DNA from 2 places in the Rhodococcus sp. W8901 genome. Region 1 is predicted to be linked to the other one. Evidence: riboswitches for the same ligand, from Rfam matches in the RefSeq annotation. Region 1 holds a riboswitch; the other holds the start of a gene.
What was found. A riboswitch is a leader RNA that binds a small molecule or an ion and turns the genes downstream of it on or off. The one in region 1 is predicted to bind cobalamin.

Region 1 (6,511 bases):
AGGAGATCGCCGACGCCATCGTCTATCTCGCGTCCGACGAGGCCTCCTGGATCAGTGGTGTCGACCTCCCGGTCGACGGCGGCTACGGGTCTCTCGTGTTCCGAACCCTGGTCGCACCCGCTATGAGCGCCGCACAGTGACCGGGACAGAAGGGAAGCTGACCACCCATCCGGCTCCGCCACGCGGAGTGAACACGACCGTCACCACCACCGCTACCGATGTCACCGGCCTGCAGCGCAGCCTCGAAGGCTGGATCCGGGACCGGCTCGCAACCCCGACCGCCCGGATCTCCGACCTGAGGAAGCCATCCGAGTCCGGGATGTCCAGCATCTCCGTGCTGTTCACCGTCGAGTGGGACCTGGACGGATCGCGGCAGCGCGCCGATCTCGTCGCGCGACTGGCGCCGGAGTCCACGGCGCTTCCGGTGTTTCCCGGCTACGACCTCGACCGTCAGGCCGCGGTGATGCGGACCGTCGCGGACCACAGCACGGTGCCCGTACCGCGGGTCAGATGGATCGAATCGTCGCCCGCAGTCCTGGGGCGGCCGTTCGTGGTGATGGATCGCGTCGACGGCGTGGTCCCGGTCGACAACCCGCCGTACGTCTTCGGCGGTTGGCTGCACGAGGCCACGGCGGCACAGTTGGACGTCGTGCAGCACGGCTCGGTCGACGTACTGGCCGGCATTCATTCCATTCCCGATCCCCGTTCTCTGCTGCCGGAACTCGGTGTCGGTACAGCAGACGACGCGCTGCGTCGGCACGTCGACGGCGAACGCGCGTACTACGAATGGACGCGGAAGGACGACGGACTGCGTATCCCGCTGTTGGAGAGAGGTTTCGACTGGCTGGAGGAGAACTGGCCCAGCAGTCCGTCCGAGCCGGTGCTGTGCTGGGGCGACTCCCGGATCGGGAACATCATGTACCGCGACTTCGCACCCGCGGCTGTCCTCGACTGGGAACTGGCCACGCTGGCCCCACGCGAACTGGACGTCGGCTGGTTCGTCTTCTTCCACCGGATGTACCAGGACATGGCCGAGCAGTTCGGCCGGCCGGGGCTACCCGGCTTCCTGCAACGCGCGGACGTGGTTGCCCACTACGAGAATACGACCGGAGTCGAGCTACGCGACCTCGACTTCTACCTCGGGTACGCGGCGATCCGCCACGGCATCATCATGTCCCGGATCAAACGGCGGTCCATCCACTTCGGCGACAGCCCTGCGCCCGACGACCCCGACGAATACGTCCTGCACCATCGAATGCTCCGACGGTTGATCGACAACGAATACTCTTGGGAGACAATGTGAACCCCGATCCGCTCGACGAATACCCCATCCATCAGTCGCCGCTGTCCATGGCGCGGGTCGCCAGCAGCGACCGGAACTTCTACGACCGCTTCTACTTCAACGGTCACGACCGCACCGGAGGCATCTTCCTCGTGTCCGGCTTCGGCGTGTACCCCAATCTAGGTGTCCGCGACGCGTTCGTCACCGTCCGCCGCGGTGACACTCAGAGGTCGGTCCGGTTCTCCGACGCGCTGGACGCCCGCTCGATCGAAGCCGAGGTCGGCGGGTACCGCCTCGAGGTCGTCAAACCCCTGCAGACCGTCCGCCTGATCTGTGACCACGCGGATCTGTCGGCCGACCTCGTCTGGGAGGGCGCCTTCCCCGCGGTGCTCGAGGAGCATCACGAGCTCATGGCGGGCAACCGGCCGTCGCTCGACGCCAGCCGCTTCGCTCAGGTCGGAAGCTGGGCCGGCACCATCAGCGTGGACGGCACGGACCTCACCGTGGATCCCTCGGTGTGGACGGGCACCCGCGACCGCTCCTGGGGCATCCGGCCGGTGGGCGAACGCGAACCGCTCGGCCGAATGGCCGACGAGCCGGTCGGTGGATTCTGGTGGGCGTACGTTCCGTTGCGATTCGACGACTACGCGCTGATGATCATCGCGCAGGAGGGACCGGACGGACACCGGACGCTCAACCACGCCACCAGAATCTTCCCCGACGGTCGAATCGAGCAGTTGGGCTGGCCGCGATTCGACATCACCTACCGCAGCGGAACCCGCACCCCCGAATCGATTCGCATTCATCTCACCACGCCGACCGGCGATCCCCTCGTGGTCGACATCGACCCGCTCGGATTCGTCGTCCTGCAGATCGGCTCCGGGTACGGCAGTGATCCCGAGTGGAATCACGGGCAGTGGAAGGGCCGCAGCTGGAGCTCCTCCTCGCTGTACGACCTGACCGATCCCGCACTCGCGCCCCGGATTCCGCACGGCACCGTCGAACACATCGCCCGCGCCACCTGCAACGGCGACGTGGGTTGGGGCATGTTCGAGCACGGTGTCGCCGGCCGCCACGACCCGTCCGGATTCCTCACCGCCCAGACCATGGCGCCGTAGCACGCTCACGGTCCCCGGTCCTCTCAGCCTCGAAACGGAAGAAGGTTCGAATGAAACGATCGTCTCTCGCCCGCGCCGGAACGATGTTCACGGCACTCGCCACCGCCACCGTGCTACTGGCCGGGTGTGCCGGCGAGTCGGGTTCGTCGACCGACGCCTCCGACGTGAGGACCGGGATCGTGGGAGAGCAACCGGACGGCGGCGATCCGCAGTCCGGCGGAACGGTCTCGTACGCCACGTACAACGGTGTGAGCAGTCTCGATCCGGCCGACCGCCAGGACGGCGGCGCCACCGGTGGCAGCGAGATGGCGGCGATCTACGACCTGTTGATGCGCTACGACTCCGAAAGCAAGGAGTATCAGCCACAACTCGCGCAGTCGCTGACCGCGAACGCCGACAACACGGTGTGGACGTTGAAGCTGCGGCCCGACGCGAAGTTCAGTGACGGAACCCCGGTGAATGCCGCGGCGGTGCAGTGGAGCATCAACCACTACCTGGAGAAGAGGGGCACGCACAGCCAGGTGTGGAAGGCGAGTGTCGCCGACGTCGCCTCGCCCGATCCGGCGACGGTGGTGTTCACGCTCAAGCAGGCGTGGAACGAGTTCCCGATCATGTTCACCACCGGGCCCGGCATGATCGTTTCGCCGGCCTCGACGGCGACCGGCACCTTCACTCCGGTCGGTGCCGGCCCGTTCCAAGTCGAGAAGTTCGCCTCCCAGGACGAACTGGTCCTGACCGCGAACCCGACCTACTGGAACGGCAAGCCGCACCTGGACAAGCTGCGCTTCCCCGCCATCGTCAATGAGCAGGCCAAGGTCGACGCCCTGCACACTGGTGGCATCCAGGCGGCCTACCTGCGAGCGGCCGACGTCGTGCACGGCGCCCTCGAAGCGGGCGACCCCGGATACGTCTACACCGCCAACATGGGTGGCATCGGTCTGATCAATCAGCGCGAGGGTCGAGCAGGCTCGGACGAGCGGGTTCGCAAGGCGATCGTGGCCTCGTTCAACCCCGAGTCCTACAACGAACGCTACGAGGGCGGCTTCGGGTTGCCCAGCAGCGACATGTTCCAGTCGGGGTCCAAGTGGCACGGCGACGTGGCCGGCCCCGCCTACGACCCGGAAGCGGCGAAGAAGTACCTCGCGGAGGCCAAGGCCGACGGATACGACGGCAAGCTCACCTACGTCGGGCTCAACGATCCGGCGGCCCAGCGCGGCGCCCTGGCCTTCCAGTCGATGCTGCAGGCGGTCGGATTCACCGTCGAGATCGTGTGGGCGACCAACATCAACGATCTCGTGAAGAAGACGTTCGTGCAGTACGACTACGACGTCTCGTACTCGGGGTTCAACGTTCTCGACGAGTCGCCGTTCGTGCGTCTGTACGGCAATCTCTTCAGCGAATCACCCTCGAATGCCCTCGGGTACAAGAACCCGCAGATGGACGCGCTGCTCGGCAAGCTGCAGACCGCCCCGACGGACGAGGCCCGGCTCGGGGTCGTCCAGGAGATCCAGACCCTCGTGAACGACACGGCACCGATGGTCGTCACCGGCGCCGGCAAGTACTTCATCCCGTGGAGCAAGAACGTCCACGGGATCACGCCCAGCGCCGACGGCATCCTGCTCTTCGGAGACGCCTGGCTCACCGAGGATTCGGAGTCGTAGGGCGGCGCGACAAGCGAACATTCCGTCCCCGATCGGGCGGGCCTGTCACCGGGCCCGCCCGATCGGTGTGTTTCGAGGGCTTATGCTGGGCGGTGCAGCTGGTTCGCCAGGCGCGGTCGTGAGGAGCCCCGAAGACCACCGCCCGGCGTCGAAGCATCCGCGGTCACGAGACCACGGGGGTGAGAGGGAACCCGGTGAGAATCCGGGACTGTCCCGCAGCGGTGAGTGGGAACGACCGCCGTCACATGCACTGGACCGAGAAGGTCTGGGAAGCGACGGCCAGTAGGTTTCGGCGCTGTCCGAAGTGTCCACGAGTCCGAAGACCTGCCGACTGTGTCGGGCACGCCGTGCCCGACGGTCCACCGCCTCGAGGAAAAGGCGAGTAGATCAGCTCGGTACTTCGTGCTGCCCCGTTGGCGGACGCACACCAGGGGCTCGGTCTGTTCTCGTCTGCCGGTGGTGGCCATCCACGCTGTGAGCAACTGGAGAACACCGTGACATTCGCTTTCACCGCAACCGTGCTGGGCTCCCCGCGCATCGGGCCCCGGCGCGAACTGAAGAAGGCCGTCGAGTCCTACTGGGCCGGGAACCTCGACGCCGCCGCACTCGAGACCGTGGCGAAGGATCTGCGCAGGCAGACCTGGACCGAACTGGTCGACGCCGGCATCGACTCCGTGCCGGTCAACGTCTTCTCGTACTACGACCAGATGCTGGACACCGCCGTCATGCTCGGCGCGCTGCCGGAGCGGGTCGCCGGGATCGACAACGCACTGGACCGCTACTTCGCCGCCGCCCGCGGCAACGCGACCGTGACGCCGCTCGAGATGACGAAGTGGTTCGACACCAACTACCACTATCTGGTCCCCGAGATCACCCCGGACACCGTCTTCACGCTCGACCCGTCGAAGGTGCTCGGCGAGGTGAACGAGGCACTGGCGCTGGGTGTTCCGGTCCGACCCGTCGTGATCGGACCGGTCACGTTCCTGCTGCTGTCCAAGTTCGAGGGCGGAGCTCCGCTGGATCGCCTCGACGAGATCGTGGCGCTGTACGCCGATCTGCTGGCGCGTCTCGAGGACGCGGGCGTCGAGTGGGTGCAGATCGACGAGCCGGCCCTGGTCGCGGACCGCACCGACGCCGAGATCGCCGCGGTCGGCGCGGTGTACAACCGCCTGTCGGCGCTCGATCGCCGTCCGGCGATCCTGCTGGCGTCGTACTTCGGCGACCTGGGTCCGGCGCTGCCGGTACTCGCCGAGACCGGTGTCGAGGGGCTGGCCGTGGACCTGGTCGCGGGCTCGCTCGATTCCGTGATCGCGACCCCGGGCCTCGAGCGCAAGCACGTCGTCGCCGGTGTGGTCGACGGCCGCAACATCTGGCGCAATGATCTCGACGGTTCGCTCGACGCCCTCGAGGCCCTGCGCGAGCGCGCCGGTTCGGTGGCCGTCTCCACGTCGTGCTCGCTGCTCCACGTCCCGTACACCCTCGACGGCGAGGACGGCCTGGATCGCGCGCTGCGGTCGTGGCTGACCTTCGGTGCCGAGAAGATCAAGGAGGTCGCCACACTGGCTACCGGCGTGCAGTCGGGCCGCGACGCCATCACCGCCGAGCTGACCGACGCCCGCGCAGCGGCGGCCACCCGCGTAGCCGACCCGCGTCTGCACGACGAGGCGATCCGCGACCGGCTCGCCGCACTGTCCGACGCGGACCGTCGGCGCAGCCCGGCCGCCGAGCGTCGTGCGGCCCAGTCCGCGGTGCTGCCGCTGCCCCCGCTGCCCACCACCACGATCGGCTCGTACCCGCAGACCACCGCCATCCGGGTCGCCCGCGCGGCGCTGCGCAAAGGCGAGATCGACGACGCCGAGTACGTGCGGCGGATGCAGTCCGAGATCGCCGATGTGGTTGCGTTGCAGGAGAAGCTGGGCCTGGACGTGCTGGTGCACGGCGAGCCCGAGCGCAACGACATGGTGCAGTACTTCGCCGAGCAGCTCGACGGCTTCTCCGCGACCGTGAACGGGTGGGTGCAGTCGTACGGCAGCCGCTGCGTGCGTCCGCCGATCCTGTTCGGCGACGTCCGCCGTCCGCGGCCGATGACCGTCGACTGGACGTCGTACGCACAGTCCCTCACCGCAAAGCCGGTCAAGGGCATGCTCACCGGCCCGGTGACGATCCTGGCATGGTCGTTCGTGCGCGACGACCAACCGCTTGCGGAGTCGGCCGATCAGATCGCGCTCGCGATTCGGGACGAGACGGTCGACCTCGAGAAGTCGGGCGCACAGGTCATCCAGGTCGACGAGCCGGCGCTGCGCGAACTGCTGCCGCTGCGCGCGGTGGACCAGCCGGCCTACCTGGACTGGGCGGTCGGGGCGTTCCGGCTGGCGACGTCGGGCATCGAGGACTCGACGTCCGTGCACACCCACCTGTGCTACTCCGAGTTCGGCGAGGTGATCGGGGCG
Region 2 (6,511 bases), 110 kb from region 1:
CGATGTCGTCAAGCTCGTCTGCTACCTCACCGACGCCTCATATTTCGGTGCCTACAGCGACGCCAGGGCGAAGTGCCTCGGTGACAATTCGCCTGCCGGTACGGCCGTCGTGGTGGCGAGTCTGCTGGATCCGGCGATGCTGATGGAGGTGGAGGCGTGGGCTGTCGTACCGCAGCCCGATTGAGTGGTGACGCGGAGCTACTCGGCGGGGTCCAAGGATCGCCGCGCACCGTGCCACTCGGTGACGGGACGTCCCTCGACGAGGTGCTCGTCGACGAATCGCTCGACCCGGTCGGCGTGCAGTGCGGCGTACCAGGTGTTGTCGGGGTACACCACGGCGACCGGGGCCTGCGAGCACGGGAACAGGCAGCCCGTCTGGGTGACGAGGACGTCGTCGTCACCCAGACCGCGGGCCTCGAGCGCGTGGTCGAGCGCCTGCGCGGCCTCCGGACCGCCGCGGGCCGAGCACCGCGGACCCCGGCACACCAGGACGTGCCGTGCGAAGCCGGGCACCTCGTCCCAGGCAGGGGAGGTCAGGGGAGCGGTGGTGGTGCGCGCCGGGGTGGTGGGGCCCGAGATCGCGGCGTCGAGCAGGTCGGCGTAGTTCGCGTTGTCGGAGAGCGGATTCGCGACCCGCACGTCGGGAATCCGTTCCTCGGAGTGCTCGCGGGAGTGCTCGCGCAGCCAGTGCCCGATGACGCGGCGGAACCACGCGTCGATCTTGCGGTCCAGCACCGTCTGGGCGCTCACCACGACGACCTCGGTCGCGCCGGACGCGGTCGCCTCGTCGAGCGCCGTGGTGACGGATGTTCCCGAGCCGCCGAGCACCGCCGTCACGAAGACGGTGTCCGGGTGCCGGTCCTGCAGGGTGCGCAGCGCCCCGAGTACCTGGTCGCGGGGATCGGCGCCGCGATCGGTGGGCGCGGTGACGACCACCCACCGGTTCTGCGCAATCGTGTTCATGAGAAAGACCTTTCGGCTGCCGCGTCGACGGTGCCGCACAGCACCACCATCGGACGGCCCGTTCGTGGATGGGGTTGCACCAGGGCGTCGAGGCCGTACACGTCCGCCAGCAGTTCGGCGGTGAGTACCGACTCCGTCGGGCCCTCGGTGACGACCTGGCCGTCGCGCAGCACCACAAGGTGATCGCAGTACATGGCGGCCAGGTTCAGGTCGTGCATCGCGGCGACTGTGGTGAGCCCGCGGGCCCGGATCAGTTCGAGCAGTTCCAGCGACGCCGAGACGTCGAGGTGGTTGGTGGGCTCGTCGAGTAGCAGCACACAGGGGCGCTGCGCGAACGCGCGGGCCAGCTGGGTCTTCTGCTTCTCGCCGCCGGACAGGCTCTGCCACAACCGGTGTCGCAGGTCGGCGATGCCGGCCGTCGCGAGGCAGTCGGTGACGAGTTCACCCGTGCCGAGTGCGGCGGGGCGGGCCCAGCCACCGCGGTGCGGAATGGCGCCGAGTTCGACGATCTGTTCCACCGTCAGGTCCAGTTCGGTGGCCGAATGCTGTTCCACCAGTGCGACGGTCCGGGCGAACTCGCGCCGGTGCATCGCGGTCGCCGGGACGTCGCCGATCAGCACCCGTCCGCTGTCGGGACGTTCGAGCCGGGCGATGGCCGACAGCAGCGAGGTCTTGCCCGATCCGTTCGGCCCGATCAGCCCGGTGACCCGACCGTCCGGGGCCGTGCACGACACCCGGTCGAGGATCCGCGTGCCTCCGGCCGACCAGGTGACGTCCTCGACCCGGATCTCGGGAGAGTGGTGCGTCATGAGGTGGCTCCCCGTCGTCGGAGCAGCCACACGAACGCCGGCACCCCGACGACCGCGGTGACGATACTGATCGGCAGTTCCCGCCCGGGCATGACCGTGCGGGCGGCGATGTCGGCCCACACGAGCAGCAGGGCGCCCACCAGAGCGACCACCGGGAGCAGGCGCGCGTGCAGCGGCCCGACGAGCATCCGGGCCGCGTGCGGCACCACGAGCCCGACGAAGCCGATGATGCCGGCCTGCGCCACCAGCGCCGCCGTGCACAGTGACGCCACCGCGTACAGCACCCAGCGCGACCGCTCGACGTTGGTGCCGAGGCTCGCGGCGGCACGCTCACCGAACGCGAACGAGTCCAGTACCCGGCTGTACGCCAGGAAGATCGTCATCGTCGCGGCGACGACGACGACGATGCCGACCAGACCCGACCAGCGCACGCCGGCCACCGAGCCCAGGGTCCAGTTCAGCACCCGGTGGGCGGAGTCGCGGTCGCCGAACAACACCAACGCCGACGTCAGTGCCGCGGTCAACTGCCCCACCGCGATACCGGCGAGGACGAGTCGACCGGGCAGCAGCGCCCCGGACCGGGACGTCGCGATGACGAACACCAGCAGCAGGCTCCCTAGGGCACCGAGGAATGCGGCGGACGACACGGCGCCGAATCCCAAGGCGCCCACCGCGCTCGCGCCGGTCGTCAGTGCCAGGACCGCACCCAGTGACGCGCCCCCGGACATGCCGAGCAGGTAGGGGTCGGCCAGCTGATTGCCGGTCAGCGACTGCAGCACGGCGCCGCACAGGGCGAGCCCCGCGCCGATCGCCGCGGCCGCCAGCACCCGCGGCATCCGCAGGTCCACGACGATGTGGGTGGTGAGCAGATCGGTGCCCGGGCCGATGCCGAGGCGTCCGGCGATCGACTCGACGACCGTGCCGATCGACAGGTCGGCCGCACCGATCGCGACCCCGGCCGCGCAGCTCACTGCGAGCAGCGCGACCAGGATCACCGACCAGCCGGTGCTGGTCGTCGCGGCTACCCGGGCCGGCACCCGGGTCGTCGGACTCATGCCCCGTTGTCGCCCAGCTGTTCGGCGACCAGGCTCGCGCCCTCGATGGTGCGCGGTCCCGGCGTGCTCGCCGAGAACGGGACCACGACGAACGCGTCGTCGCGAACGGCCTTCAGATCCTTCAGGGCCGGGTCGCTCCGCATGTAGTTCTTCTTCTCCTCGGCCGTGTCCCACGACGCGTCCGCGAGGACGATGACGTCGGGGTTCGCGGCCAGCACCGTCTCCCAGCTGCCGTCGAGCCACGCGCCGTCGGCATTCGCGAAGATGTTGGTGCCGCCGACCGCATCGATGATCAGCTGCGGTCCGCCGGCGTTGCCGCCGACGTACGGGGTATCGGTGTTGCTGTCGTACCAGAAGATGCTCTTGCCCTTCGCGGGCGCCGCAGCCTCGATGCCGCTGAGGGTCTCGCGCATCTGTGCGACGACGGCGTCGGCCTCGGAGTTGCGGCCGAACAGGGTCCCGTAGTCGGTGATCTCGGTGCCGATCGAATCCCAGGACACGGCGGGACGGGTCGACTTGTCCTTGCAGCCGAACGGGGAGACGTAGGTGGCGACACCGAGGGCGTCGAACGACTCGTGCGAGCCGACGGCCTTGTCGTCGAACGCGCTCGAGTACGACGCGAGCACCAGGTCGGGCTTGACCTCGAGCAGGGCCTCGCGGCTCGGGTAGTCCTTCTCGTCGAGCGCCGGGACCTGCGCGTAGGCGGAGGCCCACTGCGGCGCGATGGTGTCGTCGAGGTAGGCCGTGCCGGCCATCCGGTCCTGGGCGCCGATCGACAGCGCCGTCTCGGTGGCGCCCTGGTTGAGGGTGACGCCCCGCTCGGCGGGGCCGTCGAGGGTGACGGTCCGACCGCAGTTCTGCAGGGAGATCGCAGCGGTGTCGGCGTCGGAGTCCGACGATCCGCCGCACGCGGACAGCGTGAGTACGGCAGTGATCGACAGTGCCGCGGAGGAGATGACTCGGTGTGAAACAGGGGTACGCAAAGCGACCCGCCTTCCATGACTCGTGGAAAACGTGCTGGTGTGCGTCACGGCCGGTCTCCTGGCTCGGCAGGGATAGCCGCCGGCTACGCCTTCCCGGATGCGTGCGCATCCAGTGGCTGGGGTCGAACCCCTAGTAGTCGACGTACCTGCCCACAGTGGCGAGTACCGCGCCGGCTTCAACCGGACTTCCCGAACACCGTGACAACATCGTGAAGAATAGACGACGGGTCAGGCGGCGCTGTCCGCCTTGTCTGCTTCCTCGGCCTCCTCGGCCTCCTCGGCTTTCTCGGCCTTCGGCATCAGCGCCGACGACACGGTCAGCAGCACCGCGATCCCGAACAGGCCGAGGAACACCAGATGGATGGCTTCGGACAGGTCGCCCGGATCCGGTTCGGCCGTGTCGCCGACCCGCGAGTTCACCAGCGCTCCGAACACCGCGACGCCCACGGCGCTGCCGATCGAGCGCGCGAACATGTTGGTCGAGGTCACCACGCCGCGTTCGGTCCAGTCGACGCTGGTCTGCGCCGCGATCAGCGTCGGGGTGGCGATCAGGCCCATCCCGGATCCGATGACGAAGCATGTCGCGCCCACCTGCCACACCGGTGAGCCGTCCGAGAGCAGCAGCAACAGCGCGGTGCCGACGAGTGCGAGGGCGCTGCCGATCAGCGCGGTGGTGCGGAACCCGACGCGCAGGTACAGCCGTCCGGCCTGGGATGCGGCGATGGGCCAGCCGATGGTGAGCACTGCGAGCGCGAAGCCCGCTACGAGCGCGCCGGTGCCAAGCACGCCCTGCACGAACGTCGGCACGTACGACGTGAGGCCCATCAGGATCGCGCCGACGGACAGCGACACCAGGCTGCTCGCGACCAGCACCCGGCGGGTCAGCATGTGCAGCGGCAGGATCGGTTCGGCGACGCGGCGCTCGACGAGGACGAACCCGACGAGCAGCAGCGCCCCGACGACGAAGATGCCGATACCCATCGGGGACAGCCACTCCCACGACTGGCCGCCCTCGAGCAGTCCGAGGATCATCAGCGCGGCGCCGCCGGTGAGCAGGATTGCGCCGGGGTAGTCGATGCGTCGCCGCGCGGCGGTGGTCTTCTCGGTGAACTTGCGATGCAGCATCCACGCCGCGATCGCGCACAGCGGAAGGTTGACGAGGAAGATCCAGCGCCACGACAGGTACTCGGAGAACACGCCGCCCAGCGTCGGGCCCAGGACGGCGGACATGCCCCACACGCTCGCGATGTAGCCCTGCACCTTCGCGCGTTCGGCCACGGTGTAGATGTCGCCGGCGATGGTGAGGCTCATCGGCTGCACCGCCCCGGCGCCCAGACCCTGGATCGCGCGGAAGACGATCAGCGCCGGCATGCTCCACGCGAGGCCGCACAGCAGAGAACCGATCGCGAACAGCGCGATGCCCAGCAGCATGATCGGTTTGCGGCCGAACACGTCGGACAGCTTGCCGTAGATCGGCACCGAGACCGCCTGCGCCAGCAGGTACACCGAGAACAGCCACGGGAACTGCGAGAACCCGCCGAGATCGCCGACGATGGTGAGCACCGCGGTCGCGATGATCGTGCTGTCGAGCGCGACGAGGGACGTGCTGAGCATCAGCGACAACAGGATCGGGCCGCGTTCCGAGCGCAGTCCCACCGATGCCCTGGCTGCGGCGGTCGTGTCGGTCGCCATCACTCTCCTGTAGATCGATGCCGAGGTGGATCAGCCGACCGTGTCCCGGCGCACACCAAGTCTGAAACAAGGCTAACGATCTTCGGTGCGGTCCTATTCCCGACGCCACCCACCCCGCGTTTCGCGCACTTATCGTGCAAATCCGGTCTCGGAAGGCGCGACAAGTGCGCAAAACGCGGGAGAACGGGGGACGGGGGAGTCGGGGTCGGTCGTCGTGTTCGGTGAAGTCGCGGTCGTGGTCGGCGGCCTTGCCGTACCCGGTCTCGCTGACACCGCGCTTCCAGTGGCCGATGACGAGCGTCGACTTGCGGTCGAGGCCGACGTTGTGGCGCAGGTGGCGGCGCAGGTCGAGCACGACGGCCGACTCGGCGGACACCCACGCGAACACCTTCTCGTCCGGGGCGTCGGGGAACGCGTGACGCCACCACCGGCCGCGGCGCCGATCGTGTCGCCCGGTCGCGCCCGCTCCGCCCAGGCGCTCGCTAGCCCCTCGTCGCCGTCCCGGACCGAGGCGACGGTGATCTCGGCGGGCAGTCGGTGATAGGAGGACGGCATGTTCTGCAGACACTGACCAAGCGGTTGCGTGCTGTGGGGCGCGCCGATTCGCCGGACCGATAGGGTAGCCACGTGCGTCCTTCACTCGATTCCTACACCCACCTGGCCGGCGGCAAGGTCCGCGATCTGTACACGATCGACGACGAGCACCTGCTGCTGGTCGCGAGTGACCGGATCTCGGCCTACGACCACGTGCTGACCACCCCGATCCCGGACAAGGGGCGCGTGCTCACCGCGATGAGCGTCTTCTTCTTCGAGAAGTTGGGCGGCACCAACCACCTCGCCGGTGACCCGCTCGACGAGCGCATCCCCGAGGAGGTGCTCGGCCGCGCGTTGGTGGTGCGCAAGCTGAACATGGTCCCCGTCGAGTGCGTCGCCCGCGGCTACCTCACCGGTTCGGGGCTGCTGGACTACCAGAGCACCGGCGCCGTGTGCGGCGTCGAACTGCCGGAGG

Region 2: another riboswitch for cobalamin. It lies ahead of HUN07_RS05045 (ABC transporter substrate-binding protein); the one in region 1 lies ahead of metE (5-methyltetrahydropteroyltriglutamate--homocysteine S-methyltransferase).

Annotation. Positions count from the first base shown of each region.
Region 1 is NZ_CP054690.1:1,184,351-1,190,861, reverse strand. It holds gene HUN07_RS05625 (SDR family oxidoreductase) at 1-140, shown strand, start outside; gene HUN07_RS05620 (phosphotransferase family protein) at 137-1,303, shown strand; gene HUN07_RS05615 (DUF7064 domain-containing protein) at 1,300-2,400, shown strand; gene HUN07_RS05610 (ABC transporter substrate-binding protein) at 2,451-4,061, shown strand; cobalamin riboswitch at 4,222-4,391, shown strand; gene metE (5-methyltetrahydropteroyltriglutamate--homocysteine S-methyltransferase) at 4,556-6,511, shown strand, end outside.
Region 2 is NZ_CP054690.1:1,069,684-1,076,194, forward strand. It holds gene HUN07_RS05025 (RidA family protein) at 1-184, shown strand, start outside; gene HUN07_RS05030 ((2Fe-2S) ferredoxin domain-containing protein) at 199-963, opposite strand; gene HUN07_RS05035 (ABC transporter ATP-binding protein) at 960-1,772, opposite strand; gene HUN07_RS05040 (FecCD family ABC transporter permease) at 1,769-2,827, opposite strand; gene HUN07_RS05045 (ABC transporter substrate-binding protein) at 2,824-3,768, opposite strand; cobalamin riboswitch at 3,842-4,026, opposite strand; gene HUN07_RS05050 (MDR family MFS transporter) at 4,039-5,502, opposite strand; partial or broken gene HUN07_RS27370 (hypothetical protein) at 5,834-6,142, opposite strand; gene HUN07_RS05060 (phosphoribosylaminoimidazolesuccinocarboxamide synthase) at 6,130-6,511, shown strand, end outside.